2 linked regions of the Thermopolyspora flexuosa genome follow. The protein of the gene in region 2 binds, or shares a complex with, the protein of the main gene of each other region. Links are inferred from orthologs where the notes say so. Each region holds a gene or a part of one and is shown on either strand. Other genes may lie near its edges.

Region 1 (7,163 bases), on a different replicon or contig from region 2:
CGCCGCTGTCCAAGGGCTACCTGCAGGGCACCGCCGAGTTGAGCTCGGTCTACGTGCACGAGGCGGGCTGGTACGGCGAGCAGGGCGTCGAGCTGCGGCTGGGGGTGGCCGCGACCGCGATCGACCGCGCGGCGCGGCGGGTGCTGCTCACCGACGGGTCGGCGCTGCCGTACGAGCGGCTGCTGCTCGCCACCGGGGCGACGCCGCGGCGGCTGGACGTGCCGGGCGCGGACCTGGCCGGGGTGCACTACCTGCGCACGATCGCCGACAGCCAGGCGCTGCGCGAGGCGTTCGCCCGCGGCGGCGAGGTGGTGATCGCCGGGGCGGGCTGGATCGGGCTGGAGACCGCCGCGGCGGCGCGACAGGCCGGGTGCGAGGTGACCGTGGTGTCGCCCGACCCGGCCCCGCTCTACCGGGTGCTGGGGCCGGAGGTGGGCGGGATCTTCGCCCGGCTGCACGAGCGGCACGGCGTGCGGTTCCGGTTCGGGGCGGCGGTGACCGAGCTGCGCGGCGCGGAGGCCGGCCCCGGCGAGGAGGACGGGCAGGACGCGGGGCGGGGCCTGCGGCCGGGCCGGGTGCGCGAGGCGGTGCTGTCCACCGGCGAGGTGCTGCGCGCCGACACCGTGGTGGCCGGGATCGGCGTCACCCCGAACGTGGAGCTCGCCCGGGACGCCGGGCTCGAGGTCGAGAACGGGGTGGTCACCGACGCGTCGCTGCGCACCAGCGACCCGGCGATCTGGGCCGCGGGGGACGTCGCCCGGTCGTACAACCCGCTGCTCGGGCGGCACATCCGGGTCGAGCACTGGGCGAACGCGCGCAACGGCGGCCCGGCGGCGGCGCGGGCCATGCTCGGCGAGCAGGTCGTCTACGACCGCGTGCCGTACTTCTACAGCGACCAGTTCGAGCTCGGCATGGAGTTCAGCGGCGACATCACCGGGCACGACGAGATCGTCTACCGCGGCTCGGTGGAGGACCTGGAGTTCATCGCGTTCTGGCTGCGGCACGGCACCGTGGTCGCCGCGATGAACGTCAACGTCTGGGAGGTCGTCGCGGACCTGCAGGCGATGATCCGCGCCGGCCGGTCGGTGGACGCCAAGCGGCTCGCCGACCCCGAGGTGCCGCTCGCCGAGGTCTGACCCCGCCGGTCACTGCTGCTGCGGGGTGAGGATGATCTCCTCGGGCTTCTTGGTCCGCTTCGGCTTGGGCTTCGTGGTCGGCTGCGGCGTGGGCCGGGACCGCACCGGCTGCTGCTTGCTCGCGCACAGCACGGTGCACGGCGGGGTCGCGCCGAGGCGCTTGCGCAGCGCGAGCATCTCCCTGCGCGGCGAGTAGGTGCGGTTGCCGTCGTACCAGGCGTCGAGGTAGTTCCACGGCTTGACCATGCCGCGCCGTACCCACCAGTAGTCGGCGGGGGCCTCCCAGGAGACGGCGAAGTAGAGGTTCGTCGCCTGGCCGGCGGCGTTGCCGCTGTTGCCGACCCGGCCGAGCACCTGCCCGGCCTTCACCTTCATGCCCGGCTTGATGCCGCGGGCGACCGAGTCGAGGTGGCCGCCGAGGTAGCGCACGCCGTCGACGCCGATGATCGAGACGAACTTGCCCTCCCGGTCCTGGCCGCGGTCGGTCGCGGGCGACCAGCGGTCCACGGTGTTCACCTCGTGCACGGTTCCGTCGACCGGGGCGACGAAGCGGCAGCCGCGCTTCGCCCAGATCGTCGTCTTGGGCAGCACGAGCAGCTTGCGGGCGTAGCTGACCTTGCACCCCTGGACCGGGAACACGTAGGTGTAGTCGGACAGCTTCGGCGGCGGGATGCGGACCGGGCCGTCGCCGGTCACCCCAGGGGTGGGTAACGGCGTGGCGCCGGGCGCGCCGGTCTCCCGGCCGGGGATCGCGGCGGGCTCGCCGGAGGGGGAGGGGGCGGCCGACGGGTTGGTGCGGAAGCTTTGGCCCTCCCCGTCGTTCGCCGCGTCAGCGGCCTCGTCGTCGGGCTCGGGCATGGCGGCGGGCGCCGGGGTCGGGTCGAACTCGGCCGCGGCGGGGTTGGTCGGCGGGATCGACGGCGCGCCGAGACCGGGCACGCCGGGCCCGGTGCAACCGGCCGCCAGCAGCACCAGCCCACCCAGGGCCGCGACTCTCCCCGAACGCATCGAAACCCCCGCCACTTCTGTACGGTTCGCTAACTCTTCTTTGTAACGGACGGTTCGTCCACATACGACCGGATATCACAACCGATTGGTTGCGGTACGGCATCGCTGAGGCGCATGCCGGAGCAATACACTCACTGCGTGGCCGGGCGCATCAGTGACGAGGACATCGCTCTCGTACGGGAGCGCTCACCGATCGCCGAGGTGATCGGTGAGCACATCCAGCTGCGCAACGCGGGAGGCGGCAACCTCAAGGGCCTGTGCCCGTTCCACGACGAGAAGACCCCCTCGTTCAACGTCACCCCGTCGCGGGGCTACTACTACTGCTTCGGCTGCGGCGCGGGCGGGGACGTCATCACCTTCGTCCGTGAAATCGAGCACCTGTCTTTCACCGAGGCGGTCGAGCGGCTCGCCCAGCGGGCGGGCATCAAGCTCCGCTACGAGCAGGGCGGCTACGTGCCCGGGCGGGAGCAGAGCGAGCGCACCCGGCTGGTGGAGGCGCACCGCGTCGCCGCCGAGTTCTACGCCGAGCAGCTCGCCTCCCCGGAGGCCGCGGCCGGGCGGCGGTTCCTCGCCGAGCGCGGGTTCGAGCGGGCCGACGCCGAGCGGTTCGGCGTCGGGTACGCGCCGCAGGCCTGGGACGCGCTCTCCCGCCACCTGCTCGCCCGCGGCTTCACCCCCGCCGAGCTGATCAAGGGCGGGCTCGCCCGGGACGGGCGGCGCGGGCCGATCGACCGGTTCCGCGGCCGGCTGCTCTGGCCGATCCGCGACATCACCGGCGAGGTGATCGGCTTCGGCGCGCGCAAGCTCAACGAAGCCGAGGACGGCCCCAAGTACCTCAACACCCCGGAGACCCCGATCTTCAAGAAGGGCTCGGTGCTGTACGGCATCGACCTGGCCAAGCGGGAGATCTCCCGGCGCGCCCAGGCCGTGATCGTCGAGGGGTACACCGACGTGATGGCCTGCCACCTGGCGGGCGTGCCCACCGCGGTCGCCACCTGCGGCACCTCGTTCGGCGACGAGCACATCAAGATCCTGCGGCGGATCCTGCTCGACCAGGACGAGTTCCGCGGCGAGGTGATCTTCACCTTCGACGGCGACGAGGCGGGGCGGAAGGCCGCGCTGCGCGCGTTCTCCGGCGAGCAGCGCTTCGTCACCCAGACCTTCGTCGCCGTCCAGCCCGACGGGCTCGACCCGTGCGACCTGCGGGTCAAGCAGGGCGACGCGGCCGTGCGGGACCTGATCGCGAGCCGCGAGCCGCTGTTCGCGTTCGCCATCCGCAGCACCATCAACCGCTACGACCTCGGCACCAACGAGGGCAGGATCGCCGCCCTGGACGCGGCCGCGCCGATCGTGGCCGCGATCAAGGACCCGGCGCTGCGCAAGCGGTACGCCGTCGACCTCGACCGGTGGCTGGGCCTGCTCGACGAGCAGCTCGTGCTGCGGCGGGTGCAGGAGGCGGCCGGCCGCGGCGGCGGCCGGGGGCGTACGGCGGGCCGCGCCGCCGCCCGGCCGTCCCGTCCCGCGGCCGATGCGGCGAACCCGGCCGCACGGGTGGAGCTGGAGGTGCTCAAGCTCGCCGTACAGCGCCCGGCGCTGCTCGGCCCGGAGTTCGACGCGCTCGGCGCCGGAACGTTCACCGTGCCGGAGTACGCGGCCGTCTACGAGCTCATCGCCGCGGCCGGGGGCACCGCCGCGGCCGGCCCGGGCGGGCAGCCCTGGGTGGACCGGCTGCTCGCCGCCACCGCCGACGAGCGGCTGCGCGCCCTGGTGACCCGGCTCGCGGTCGAGCCGATCGCGGTCACGCCCGAGGGGGAGGAGCGCTACGCCTCGGCCACGCTCGCCCGGCTCGGCGAGATGGCGGTCACCCGCGTGCTGGTCCAGGTGAAGGCGCGCATGGAGCGGCTCAACCCGATGGAGCAGCGTCAGGAGTACAACCGGCTGTTCGGCGAGCTGGTCGCGCTCGAGCAGCAGCGCCGGGTGCTCCGCGAGCGCGCCACGGGCGCGTAAAAAATTACCCTTTCCATTTTCGAGATCGATTAAACCTTGATCCGATCTCGATTTGGTAAGGGTGGTCGTCTTACCTCACGTGACAAAAATGGGTCTGCCGTTTTGCCGTACTTATAGCGCAGACTGTGTTGCGTGGGTGCATCGGTGCTGCCAACGAGTGGGCCTCCGGCGGTGGACCGGATGGCCGATCTGATGGCGAGAGGAAGGGAACGCGGCGGGGTCACCGTCGACGACGTGGCCGCCGCGCTCGACCGCTCCGAGCTTCCGCCCGACGAACTCGACGGCGTCGTGCGGATGCTCGCCGACAACGGTGTGGAGGTTCTCGAGCCCAACGAGGACGACTCGCTACGCGCCGAGGAGGACGACCTCGGCAGACGGGCACCGACCAGCGATCTCGTCCGCATCTACCTGCGGGAGATCGGCCGGGTGCCGCTGCTCACCGCTGAGGAGGAGGTGGAGCTCGCCAAAGCGATCGAAGCGGGGCTGTTCGCCGAGGCCCGGCTGTCGGCCGCCGATCATCCGTCCCCGGAACTGGAGGAGCTGGTCTGGGAGGGTGAGCGCGCCAAACAGCGCCTGATCGAGGCGAATCTGCGGCTGGTCGTCTCGATAGCGAAACGGTATGTCGGGCGCGGCATGCTCTTCCTCGACCTCATCCAGGAGGGCAATCTCGGCCTCATTCGCGCCGTCGAGAAATTCGACTACACCAAGGGCTACAAGTTTTCCACGTACGCCACCTGGTGGATCCGGCAGGCGATCACCCGGGCGATCGCGGACCAGGCGCGGACGATCCGCATTCCCGTGCACATGGTCGAGACGATCAACAAACTCGTCCGGGTGCAGCGGCAGCTCCACCAGGATCTCGGCCGGGAGCCCACCCCCGAGGAGATCGCGGTCGAGATGGACATGCCGGTGGAGCGGGTCGTCGAGATCCAGCGCATCGCGCAGGAGCCGGTGTCCCTCCAGTCCCCGATCGGCGAGGAGGACTCCGACCTCGGCGACTTCATCGAGGACGCCGACGCGGTGGTGCCCATGGAGGCGGCCGCGTTCATCATGCTCCAGGACCAGCTCGACGACATCCTCTCCACGCTCTCGGAGCGGGAGCAGCGCATCATCCAGCTGCGCTTCGGGCTCTGCGACGGCCACCCGCGGACGCTGGAGGAGGTCGGCCGCGAGTTCGGCGTCACCCGGGAGCGCATCCGGCAGATCGAGTCGAAGACCCTCGCGAAGCTGCGCCACCCCACGCGCGCCCAGATGCTGCGCGACTACCTGGAGTGACGCAGGCGCGTAAAACCGAAGGTCACGCCCTCAAGGGCGTGACCTTCGGCCCTTGTTCCGCGGCCCTGCCTGCGGCGACACTGGCCGTATGGACTATCGGCCCGCGCTCGACGACGGGGCGCTCGGGCGGGCCGCCGTGGCGGTGCTCGACGCGAACTGGACCGGACAGGTCACGCTCCCCGCCCCAGGCCTCTATCCGCACCAGTGGAACCTCGACTCCACCCTGGTGGCGGCCGGGCTCGCCGCCCGGCACGACCGGGCGGTGCGGGCGCGCGCCGAGCTCGCCGGACTGCTCGACGCGCAGTGGCGCGACGGCATGCTGCCCCACATCGTGTTCCGGTCCGGCCGCTCCGACGGCTACTTCCCGGGGCCGTCGGTGTGGCGGTCGGACGAGTGCCCCGACGCGCCGCCCGGCATCGCCACCTCCGGGCTGACCCAGCCGCCGCTGCAGCCGTACGTGGCGTGGCGGATCTGGCGGCGCCGGCCGTGCGCGGAGACCGCCGCGTTCGTGCGGCGGGTGTGGCCGCGGCTCGCCGCCCAGCACCGCTACCTCACCGACAGCCGGGACCTCGGCGGGGGCGGGCTCGCCGCGATCGTGCACCCGTGGGAGTCGGGCATGGACGACAGCCCGGCCTGGGACCGGCCGCTCGCCGCGCTGCCGTTCCCGGAGGCGGGCAACGCCCACCTCGACCGGTACGTGTGGCTCGCGACGCGCTACCGGGACGCCGGGTACCGGGCGGGCTACCTACGCGACGAGCACCCGTTCGCGGTGGAGGACCCGCTGTTCAACGGCGCCTGGCTCGCCTCCACGTGGGCGATGACCCGCCTGGCCGAGGTGGCCGGGGCGGATGCCAAGCCGTACGAGGAGGCGGCGGAGCGCATCCGGGAGGCGCTGATCGAGCGGCTGTGGCACGACGGGCGCGGGTTCCTCGCGCTCGACCTGCGCGCCGGCGGGCCGATCCCGGTGGGCACCGTGGGCGGGTTCGCGCCGCTGCTCGACCCCGGCCTGCCCACCGACGTGGTCGACGCGCTCATCGACCTGCTCGAGTCGCCCCGGTTCATGGGCACCACCGGCTACCCGGTGCCGAGCTGCGAGGTGCGCGCGGCCGAGTTCGACCGCACCCGCTACTGGCGGGGGCCGTCCTGGGTGAGCGCGAACTGGCTGGTGTGCCAGGGCGCGCTCACGCACGGGCGGGCGCCGCTCGCGGCCGGCGTCACCGCGGCGACGCTGCGGCTGGTGCGCCAGGCCGGGTTCCGCGAGTGCTTCGACCCGTTCGACGGCTCCGGCCTGGGCTGCCGGGACTTCTCCTGCTCGGCCGCGCTCACGCTGGACCTGCTCACGCCGATGGCGGTCTGAGCGGGTAGCGTCGCACCATGCGCCTGTTCCGTTCGCGGCTGCCCGCCGCCGCCCGCGCCGCACTGGGGATCGAGCCGGGGGAGCGCGTGCTCGCGCACACCGCCACCGCCGACGGCGCGTACCTCGTCGCCACCGACCGCGCCCTCCACCTGCCCGGCGGGCCGCGCCTGCCCTGGCACCGGGTGGAGCACGCACGCTGGGAGGAGACCGTCCTCGTCGTGACCGGCACGGACGGGGCGTCCCACCGGGTGGCGGTGCGCGAGCCGGGGCTGCTGCCCGAGACGATCAAGGAGCGGGTCACCGCGTCGATCGTCGCCAGCCGTCACGTCACCCTGGGGAGCCGGGGCGGGGTGCGCCTCGTCGCCCGCAGGGTCGTCGGG
Region 2 (7,152 bases):
CGGGCCCGCCATGGAGGCGGCCTGCCGTCCGGCGATGGTGAAGATGCCGGCGCCGATCATGACGCCGAGTCCGAGCACGATGAGGTCGCGCCGGTGGTAGATCGTGACGAGGCGGTGGCGGGCCCCCGTCCGCTTCCCGGTCGCCTCGCTCGCGGGGAGACGGCGCAGTAATGAGGTTGAGGGGTGGGTCGATTCGCGGCGCAACGGGCAAATCACTCCGATTGGTGACGGTGCGATTTACCCTGCCTCAGCTGCGCGTTTCTGACAAGCCTTTCGGTGTCACGTGCGCGTTGCGCCGTGAAAAAACCTCAGTCACGCGCCGGTGACCAACCACGCGGTACCCCGCGCCCGTGCGGAAAGCGCGATCAAACGTGCGATCATCCAGATTCCCAGCGCCACCCAGAGCGAGACGAGCCCGGTGCCGAGCACGACCACGAGCAGTACGGCGGGCAGGAAGGCCACGGCCGCGGCCACCTGGGCCCAGGCGAGGAAGCGCTGGTCGCCCGCGCCGATGAGCACGCCGTCGAGCACGAAGACCACGCCCGCCACCGGCTGGAGCAGGGCGACGAGCCACAGCACCGCGAGCAGCTCCTCGGTGACCGCGGCGTCGGCGTCGAACAGCCCGGGGATCCACGGCCGCGCCACGCAGAGCACGACGCCGAACACGACGCCCGCGCCGATGCCCCAGGTGACCATGCGGGCGGTGGCGGCCCGGGTCGCCGCGACGTCCCCGGCGCCGAGGGTGCGCCCGGTGATCGCCTGCCCGGCGATCGCGATCGCGTCGAGGGCGTAGGCGAGCAGTGTCCACACCTGGAAGGCGATGCCGTGCGCGGCGACCGGGGCGTCGCCCATGCGGGCGGCCACCGCGGTCGCGAGCGCGAGCACCACGCGCAGCCCGACGGTGCGGATGAACAGCGCGAACCCGGCCGCGCCCGAGGTGCGCACCCCCGCGAGCCGGGGCCGCAGCGGCACGCCCTCCCGCCGCGCCCCGCGCAACACCACGACGAGGTAGGCGGCGGCGGAGAGCACCTGCGCGATCACCGTGCCCCACGCCGACCCGGCGATGCCCCAGCCGAGGCCGAGCACGAACCACGCGTTGAGCGCCGCGTTCAGCGTGAACCCGGCGATCGACACCACGAGCGGGGTGAGGGTGTCCTGCAGGCCGCGCAGCACCCCGGTGCCCGCGAGCACGAGCAGCATCGCGGGGGTGCCGAGCAGGCTGATCCGCAGGTAGGTGACCGCCTCGGCGGCGAGCTCGGGGGACGCGCCGAACGGCTCGACGAGCGCGGGGGCGAACGGCACGCCGAGTACGGCGAGCACGATCCCGATGGCCGCGGCGAGCCACAGCCCGTCGATGCCCCAGCGCAGGGCCTCGCGCCGGTCGCCCGCGCCGATCCGGCGGGCCACCTGGGCGGTGGTCGCGTAGGCGAGGAAGACGCACAGGTTGACGAGCGTGGTGAGCACGGTGCCGGCCACCCCGAGGGCACCGAGTGCGACGGTGCCGAGGCGGCCCACGATCGCGTAGTCGGCGAGGAGGAAGAGCGGCTCGGCGACGAGCGCGCCGAACGCGGGGATCGCGAGGCGCAGGATCTCCCGGTCGTGGACGCGTCCGCCGCCCTTGGGGGCGGTACCAGGCACCCGAGCATTGTGGCCGGTCGCGCGGCGTGCTCTCCACCGGTTTATCGCTCGGTGCGCCCTCTGTCCCCAGGTGTCTCCCCGGGTGCCGCGGGAGGGCCGGCGGCGCCCGGCGGCGGCGTTCCGGCGTGTCGCCCGACTTTCTTTCATCCACAGGCGGTGGATGAAGTTTTCGCAGGTCATCACGGCTTTGTGGATCCGCCCGCCGAGTTATCCCCAGCCTTGTCCCCAGGCTGCCCACACCTGTGGCGCGGAAGCTCACAGGTTATCCACAGCTTCTCCACAGCGGGGCTTTGCCGCGCGCCCGGGGGGTTCGGAAAACTGTCACACCGGTCCGCTAGATCTGGGGGGCGGCCTGTTCGGGAGGGGGTTGAGATGAGCATCGCGGAGCCTCCTGTCTACGACACGTCGTTCGAGCGAACGCCACCCCACAACATCGAGGCCGAACAGTCCGTGCTCGGCGGCATGCTGCTGTCCAAGGACGCGATCGCCGACGTCATCGAGGTGCTGCGGTCCGAGGACTTCTACCGCCCGGCCCATCAGATCATTTACGACGCCATCGTCGACCTGTACGCCCGGGGCGAGCCGGCCGACGTGGTCACCGTCTTCGACGAGCTGGCCAGCCGCGGGGAGGTCACCCGTATCGGCGGCGCGCCGTACCTGCACACGCTCACCGCCGTCGTGCCCACGGCCGCGAACGCGGGCTACTACGCGAAGATCGTGCGCGAGCAGGCGATCCTGCGCCGCCTCATCGAGGCGGGCACCCGCATCGTCTCGTACGGCTACGGCGGGCAGGGCCAGGACGTCGACGAGCTGGTCGACCGTGCCCAGGCCGAGATCTTCAAGGTCACCGAGCGCCGCACCTCGGAGGACTTCCTCCCGCTCTCCGAGATCATGCCCGGCGCGCTCGACGAGATCGAGGCGATCGGCAGCCGCAGCGGCCAGCTCTCCGGGGTGCCCACCGGGTTCGCCGACCTCGACGCGCTCACCAACGGCCTCCACCCGGGCCAGATGATCGTGGTGGCCGCGCGGCCCGCGATCGGCAAGTCGACGCTCGGCCTCGACTTCGCCCGCTCCGCCGCGATCAAACACGGCCTGACCACCGTGGTGTTCTCGCTGGAGATGTCGCGGAACGAGATCACCATGCGGCTGCTGTCGGCCGAGGCGAAGGTCCCGCTGCACACCATGCGGTCGGGCATGATGAACGACGACGACTGGACGCGGCTCGCCCGCCGGATGAGCGAGGTCGCCGACGCCCCGCTCTTCATCGACGACTCGCCGAACATGTCGATGATGGAGATCCGGGCGAAGTGCCGCCGCCTCAAGCAGAAGCACGACCTGCGCTTCGTCATCGTCGACTACCTCCAGCTCATGAGCTCCCCGAAGAAGGTGGAGAGCCGGCAGCAGGAGGTCTCCGAGATCTCCCGTGCCCTCAAGCTGCTCGCCAAGGAGCTGGAGGTCCCGGTCGTCGCGATCTCCCAGCTCAACCGCGGCCCGGAGCAGCGCACGGACAAGCGCCCGCAGGTGAGCGACCTGCGCGAGTCGGGCTCGATCGAGCAGGACGCGGACGTGGTCATCCTGCTGCACCGCGAGGACGCCTACGAGCGGGAGTCGCCGCGGGCGGGCGAGGCCGACCTCATCGTCGCCAAGCACCGCAACGGCCCCACGGCCACCGTGACCGTCGCCTTCCAGGGCCACTACAGCCGGTTCGTCGACATGGCGCACTGACAGCGCCTCCCCACGGGCCGCCCGCGGGGCGCGCCGGGCCCGCGCGCGGGCGGGCGGCCGGGCGTCTCGCGCGGTGCCTGCTCAGGCGGTGGCGCCGCCGTCGAGCACGAGGTCATGGCCCACGGTGAACGCGGACTCGGGGGAGGCGAGGTGGCGGACCGCGGCGGAGAACTCGGCGAGCGAGCCCACCCGCCCGGCGGGCAGCTCGCGCCTGACCCGCTCGGCGCGGTCCGCCTCGGTCTCGCCGGGGCGCAGCGACATCGGGGTGTCCATCGGGCCCGGCGTGACCGCGTTGATCCGCACCCCGTCGCGGATGTACTCGAGCGCGGCGGTGCGGGTGAGCGCGCTGACCGCCGCCTTGGCCGCGCCGTACGCGGCCATGCCGGGCACCCGGAGGTACGGGCCGACGACCGAGCTTACGTTGACGATCGTCCCGCCGCCGGGCTGGGCGCGCATCGCGGCGATCTCGTACTTCATGCAGAGGAAGACGCCGTGCACGTTGGTGTCGAACACCGCCCGCCAGTCCTCCTCCGGCATCTCGGCCACCGGGCCCGCGAACAGCACGCCCGCGTTGTTGACCGCGACGTCGAGCCTGCGGTGCCGCCGGACGATCCGGTCGACGAGGGCGGCGACGTCCGCGGCCCGGCGCACGTCGGCGACGATCGCCTCGGCCCGGCCGCCCTCGGCCTCGATCGCCTTGACGGTGCCGTCGAGCGTCTCCGCGGTCCGTCCGGCGACGACCACGGTGGCGCCCTCCCGGGCGAAGTCCTCGGCGAGGACCCGGCCCGCGCCGGTCCCGCCCCCGGTGATCAGCACGATCCTGTCGGTGAACCTCATCCGGCGACCTCCTTGCGGTGCGCATCGGTGTTCCTGTCCGGGGTCCTGGTGATCGCGGCGAACGCCGCGACGAGGAGGAAGGCGGCGCCGATCGTCCCGAAGGCGAGCGCGTAGCCGCCCGTCACGGCCGCCGCGCCGCATCCGGCGGCGACCCCGCCCGGGCAGCCGAGCGCCGCGGTGCGGGCCGAGGCGATCGCCACGAGTACGGCGAGCCCCACGGTCGGCCCCACCTCCATCGCGGTGTTGATCAGCCCTCCGGCGAGCCCGGCCCGGTGCGGCGGGGTGCCGGACATGCCGATGACCGTCGCCCCGGCGAGGGCGAGTCCGGAGCCGGCGGCGAACAGCGGCAGCGCGACGAGCACGATCGCGGGCCACGGGGTGCCCGGGGCGAGGGTGGCGAGCGGCGGCATCGCGGCCGCCGCGATCAGCAGCCCGGCGACCGTGGCGGCGCGCGGCCCGAACCGGCCGATCGCCCGGGCCGCGGCCGGGCCGGTGCCGAGGACGAGCAGGTTGGGCAGGAACGCGGCGCTGGTCTGCGCCGCCGACATGCCGCGGACCTGCTGGAAGTAGAGCGAGAGGAAGAACATGGTGGCCGCGCTCGCCGCCGCGGTGACCAGGATCACCGGCAGCGCGACCCGACGGGCCCGGTCGACGAGCATGCGCGGCGGCAGCAGCGGCCGGGCCGTACGGGACTCGACGGCCGTGAAGGCGGCGAGCAGGGCGAGCCCGGCGACGGCCGGGGCCGGGCCGGTCGCGGTGAGCAGGCCGTGGCCGAGCAGCACGAGGCCGCCGGTGCCGAGCAGCGCCCCGGGCAGGTCGAGCCGTTCCCGGTCTCCCCCGGCGGCGCCGGGGGAGACCGCCGCGGGGGCGCCGGCGTGGCGGACCGACCGGGACAGCAGGCCGGCGGCGGCGACCGCGACCGGGAGGAGCAGGCACCAGCGCCACGAGGCGACGCTCGCGACCAGGCCGGACAGCAGGCTGCCGCCGACCGCGCCGCTCACCGAGAGCGTGCCCCACACCGCGAGCGCCCGGGCCCGGCGCGGCCCCTCCGGGTGGAGACGGGTGACCAGCGCCAGCGCGGCGGGCGCGGCGAGCGCGGCCCCGGCGCCCTGGGCGAGCCGGGCGGCGAGCAGCACGCCGAAGGCCGGGGCGAGCGCCCCCGCGAGCCCGGCCGCGCCGAAGAGGGCGAGGCCGGCGCGGAGCGTGCGGTGCGCGCCGCGCAGGTCGGCGAGCCTGCCGCCGAGCAGCAGCAGGCCGCCGAACGCGAGGCCGTACCCGGAGCTGAGCAGCGCGAGCTCGCCCTGGGCGAGGCCGAACTCGCGCTGGATCGCGGGCAGCGGTACGGCGAGCAGGGTGATCGCGGCGATCAGCGTGACCTGCACCGCGCCGAGCAGCGGGAAGACGACGCGGTGGGCCCGCGCGCGGGTGGTCGTCGACGTCATCCGGCGTCCTAAGTTACCCGACAGTTCATTCCAGAATCAGCGCACAAAAAGGCGGGACTAGGCGAGCAGGCGCAGCGCCTGCGCGGCCGCGTCCCGCAGCCGGGCCGGATCGGGCGAGCCCTTGGCCATGATCCGCAGCCCCTGGAGCACGACGAGGAGGAAACGCCCCAGCGCCACCGGGTCGCTGTCCGGGCCGATCTCCCCCTGGGCCTTGGCGCGGTAGAGCGCCGAGGTCAGCGCGGTCTCCAGCGCCGCCCAGCTCGACTCGACGAACCGGGTCACGCTCGGGTCCTTCGGCAGCAGCTCGGCCGCGGCGTTGACGATCATGCAGCCCCGCCGCCGGGAGTCCGCGACGCCCTCCTCGGCGTACAGCTCGACCAGGGCCCGGATGGCGGGCAGCGCCGGCCCCGGCCGGGACAGCGCCTCGATCGGGTTGGGGGAGCGGGTCCGCAGGTAGCGGTTGAGCGCCGCCAGGTACAGGTCGTGCTTGTTGCCGAAGGTGGCGTACAGGCTGGCCCGCGCCACCCCCAGGTGCTCGACCAGGTCGGCCATGCTGGTCGCCTCGTACCCGCGCTCCCAGAACAGCTCCAGCGCGGCGTCGAGCGCGGCCTCGGGATCGAACTCCTTGCTCCTCGCCACGGCCCGACGCTAACACTTACTGGAACGATCGGTCAAATATGGCGGCGGGCCACGCCTCCCCGCCGTGGCCCGCCGCCCGCCGTGCCGTACTCACTCCCAGCGGAACAGCCGGACCGCGAGCCCGGCGGCGACGAGCAGCCAGGCGGCGAGCACCAGCACCGCCTCCGCCGGGATCGCCGCGCCGCTCCAGGCGGCGTGCAGCGACTCGCCGAACGGGCCGGTGGGCGAGAACCGGCTGATCACGGCGAGCGCCTCCGGCATGCTCTGCCGGGGCACCCACACGCCGCCGAGGAAGAGCAGCGGGAACATGGCCGCGGCCCCGATGCCGGGGGCGGCGCGCCCGCTCGGCGCGAGCGAGCCGAGCAGCAGCCCGATCGTGTACAGCGTGGCCATGCCGAGCAGCACGATCCCGGCGAAGGCGAACGGCCGCTCGGGGATCCTGGCGTCGAGCACGAGGTGGCCGCCGACGACCATCGCGGTGAGCGCGACGACGCCCATGCCGAGCGACACGATCAGCTGGGCGGCGATCATGCGCGCGGGGCCGACCGGGGTGGTGGACATGCGGCGCAGCACGCCGGTCTCCCGGTAGGTGGCGAACACGGACGGCAGCAGCGAGGTGCCGATGATGGCGATCGACAGCAGCGCCATCATCGCCGGGTAGTAGGCGTCGATCAGCCGAGCCCCGCCGAGCTCCGGCAGCGGGCGGTTGAAGTCGGGGATGGCGCCGCCGAGGATGAGCAGCAGTGCCAGGGGCAGCAGCAGCGGCAGCCCGACCGCCATCGGGTCGCGGAGGATCAGCTTCGCCTCGACCGCGACGAGCGTCGGCAGGGGCCGGGCCGGGCGGGGCGGCGTGGCGGTGGCCGTGACGGTG

Evidence for each region.
Region 1: the proteins of dnaB (region 2) and dnaG are in contact, whole or in part, in a crystal structure (PDB 2R6A), measured with the Geobacillus stearothermophilus proteins. The link is inferred for Thermopolyspora flexuosa from one-to-one orthologs. Residues at the interface, in WP_033016901.1 of Geobacillus stearothermophilus: Ser13, Glu15, Ala16, Gln18, Glu91, Leu92, Asp94, Ala95, Val96, Pro97, Thr98, Ala99, Ala100, Asn101, Tyr104, Tyr105, Ile108; in WP_049624496.1 of Geobacillus stearothermophilus: Lys456, Leu457, Leu458, Pro459, Ala460, Asn463, Ala464, Leu467, Leu535, Leu536, Ile537, Ala538, Gln544, Glu545, Asp548, Tyr549, His552.

What each region holds. Positions count from the first base shown.
Region 1 is NZ_VFPQ01000001.1:3,453,147-3,460,309, reverse strand. Bases 1,801-4,716 are described here. They hold dnaG (DNA primase), read left to right. Parts: upstream 1,801-2,282; coding sequence 2,283-4,151; downstream 4,152-4,716. Other genes in these bases: rpoD (RNA polymerase sigma factor RpoD), read left to right, coding at 4,332-4,716; FHX40_RS14655 (M23 family metallopeptidase), read right to left, coding at 1,801-2,144. Outside these bases: FHX40_RS14660 (NAD(P)/FAD-dependent oxidoreductase), read left to right, coding at 1-1,136; more of FHX40_RS14655, read right to left, coding at 1,146-1,800; more of rpoD, read left to right, coding at 4,717-5,426; FHX40_RS14640 (MGH1-like glycoside hydrolase domain-containing protein), read left to right, coding at 5,515-6,783; FHX40_RS14635 (hypothetical protein), read left to right, coding at 6,801-7,163. UniProt on the Escherichia coli protein: RNA polymerase that catalyzes the synthesis of short RNA molecules used as primers for DNA polymerase during DNA replication.
Region 2 is NZ_VFPQ01000002.1:234,004-241,155, forward strand. What follows is about bases 1,282-4,186. They hold dnaB (replicative DNA helicase), read left to right. Parts: upstream 1,282-2,010; coding sequence 2,011-3,363; downstream 3,364-4,186. Other genes in these bases: FHX40_RS23500 (MATE family efflux transporter), read right to left, coding at 1,282-1,638; FHX40_RS23510 (SDR family NAD(P)-dependent oxidoreductase), read right to left, coding at 3,445-4,186. In the rest of the region: FHX40_RS23495 (APC family permease), read right to left, coding at 1-204; more of FHX40_RS23500, read right to left, coding at 313-1,281; more of FHX40_RS23510, read right to left, coding at 4,187-4,200; FHX40_RS23515 (MFS transporter), read right to left, coding at 4,197-5,642; FHX40_RS23520 (TetR/AcrR family transcriptional regulator), read right to left, coding at 5,700-6,281; FHX40_RS23525 (ABC transporter permease), read right to left, coding at 6,372-7,152. UniProt on the Escherichia coli protein: The main replicative DNA helicase, it participates in initiation and elongation during chromosome replication. Travels ahead of the DNA replisome, separating dsDNA into templates for DNA synthesis.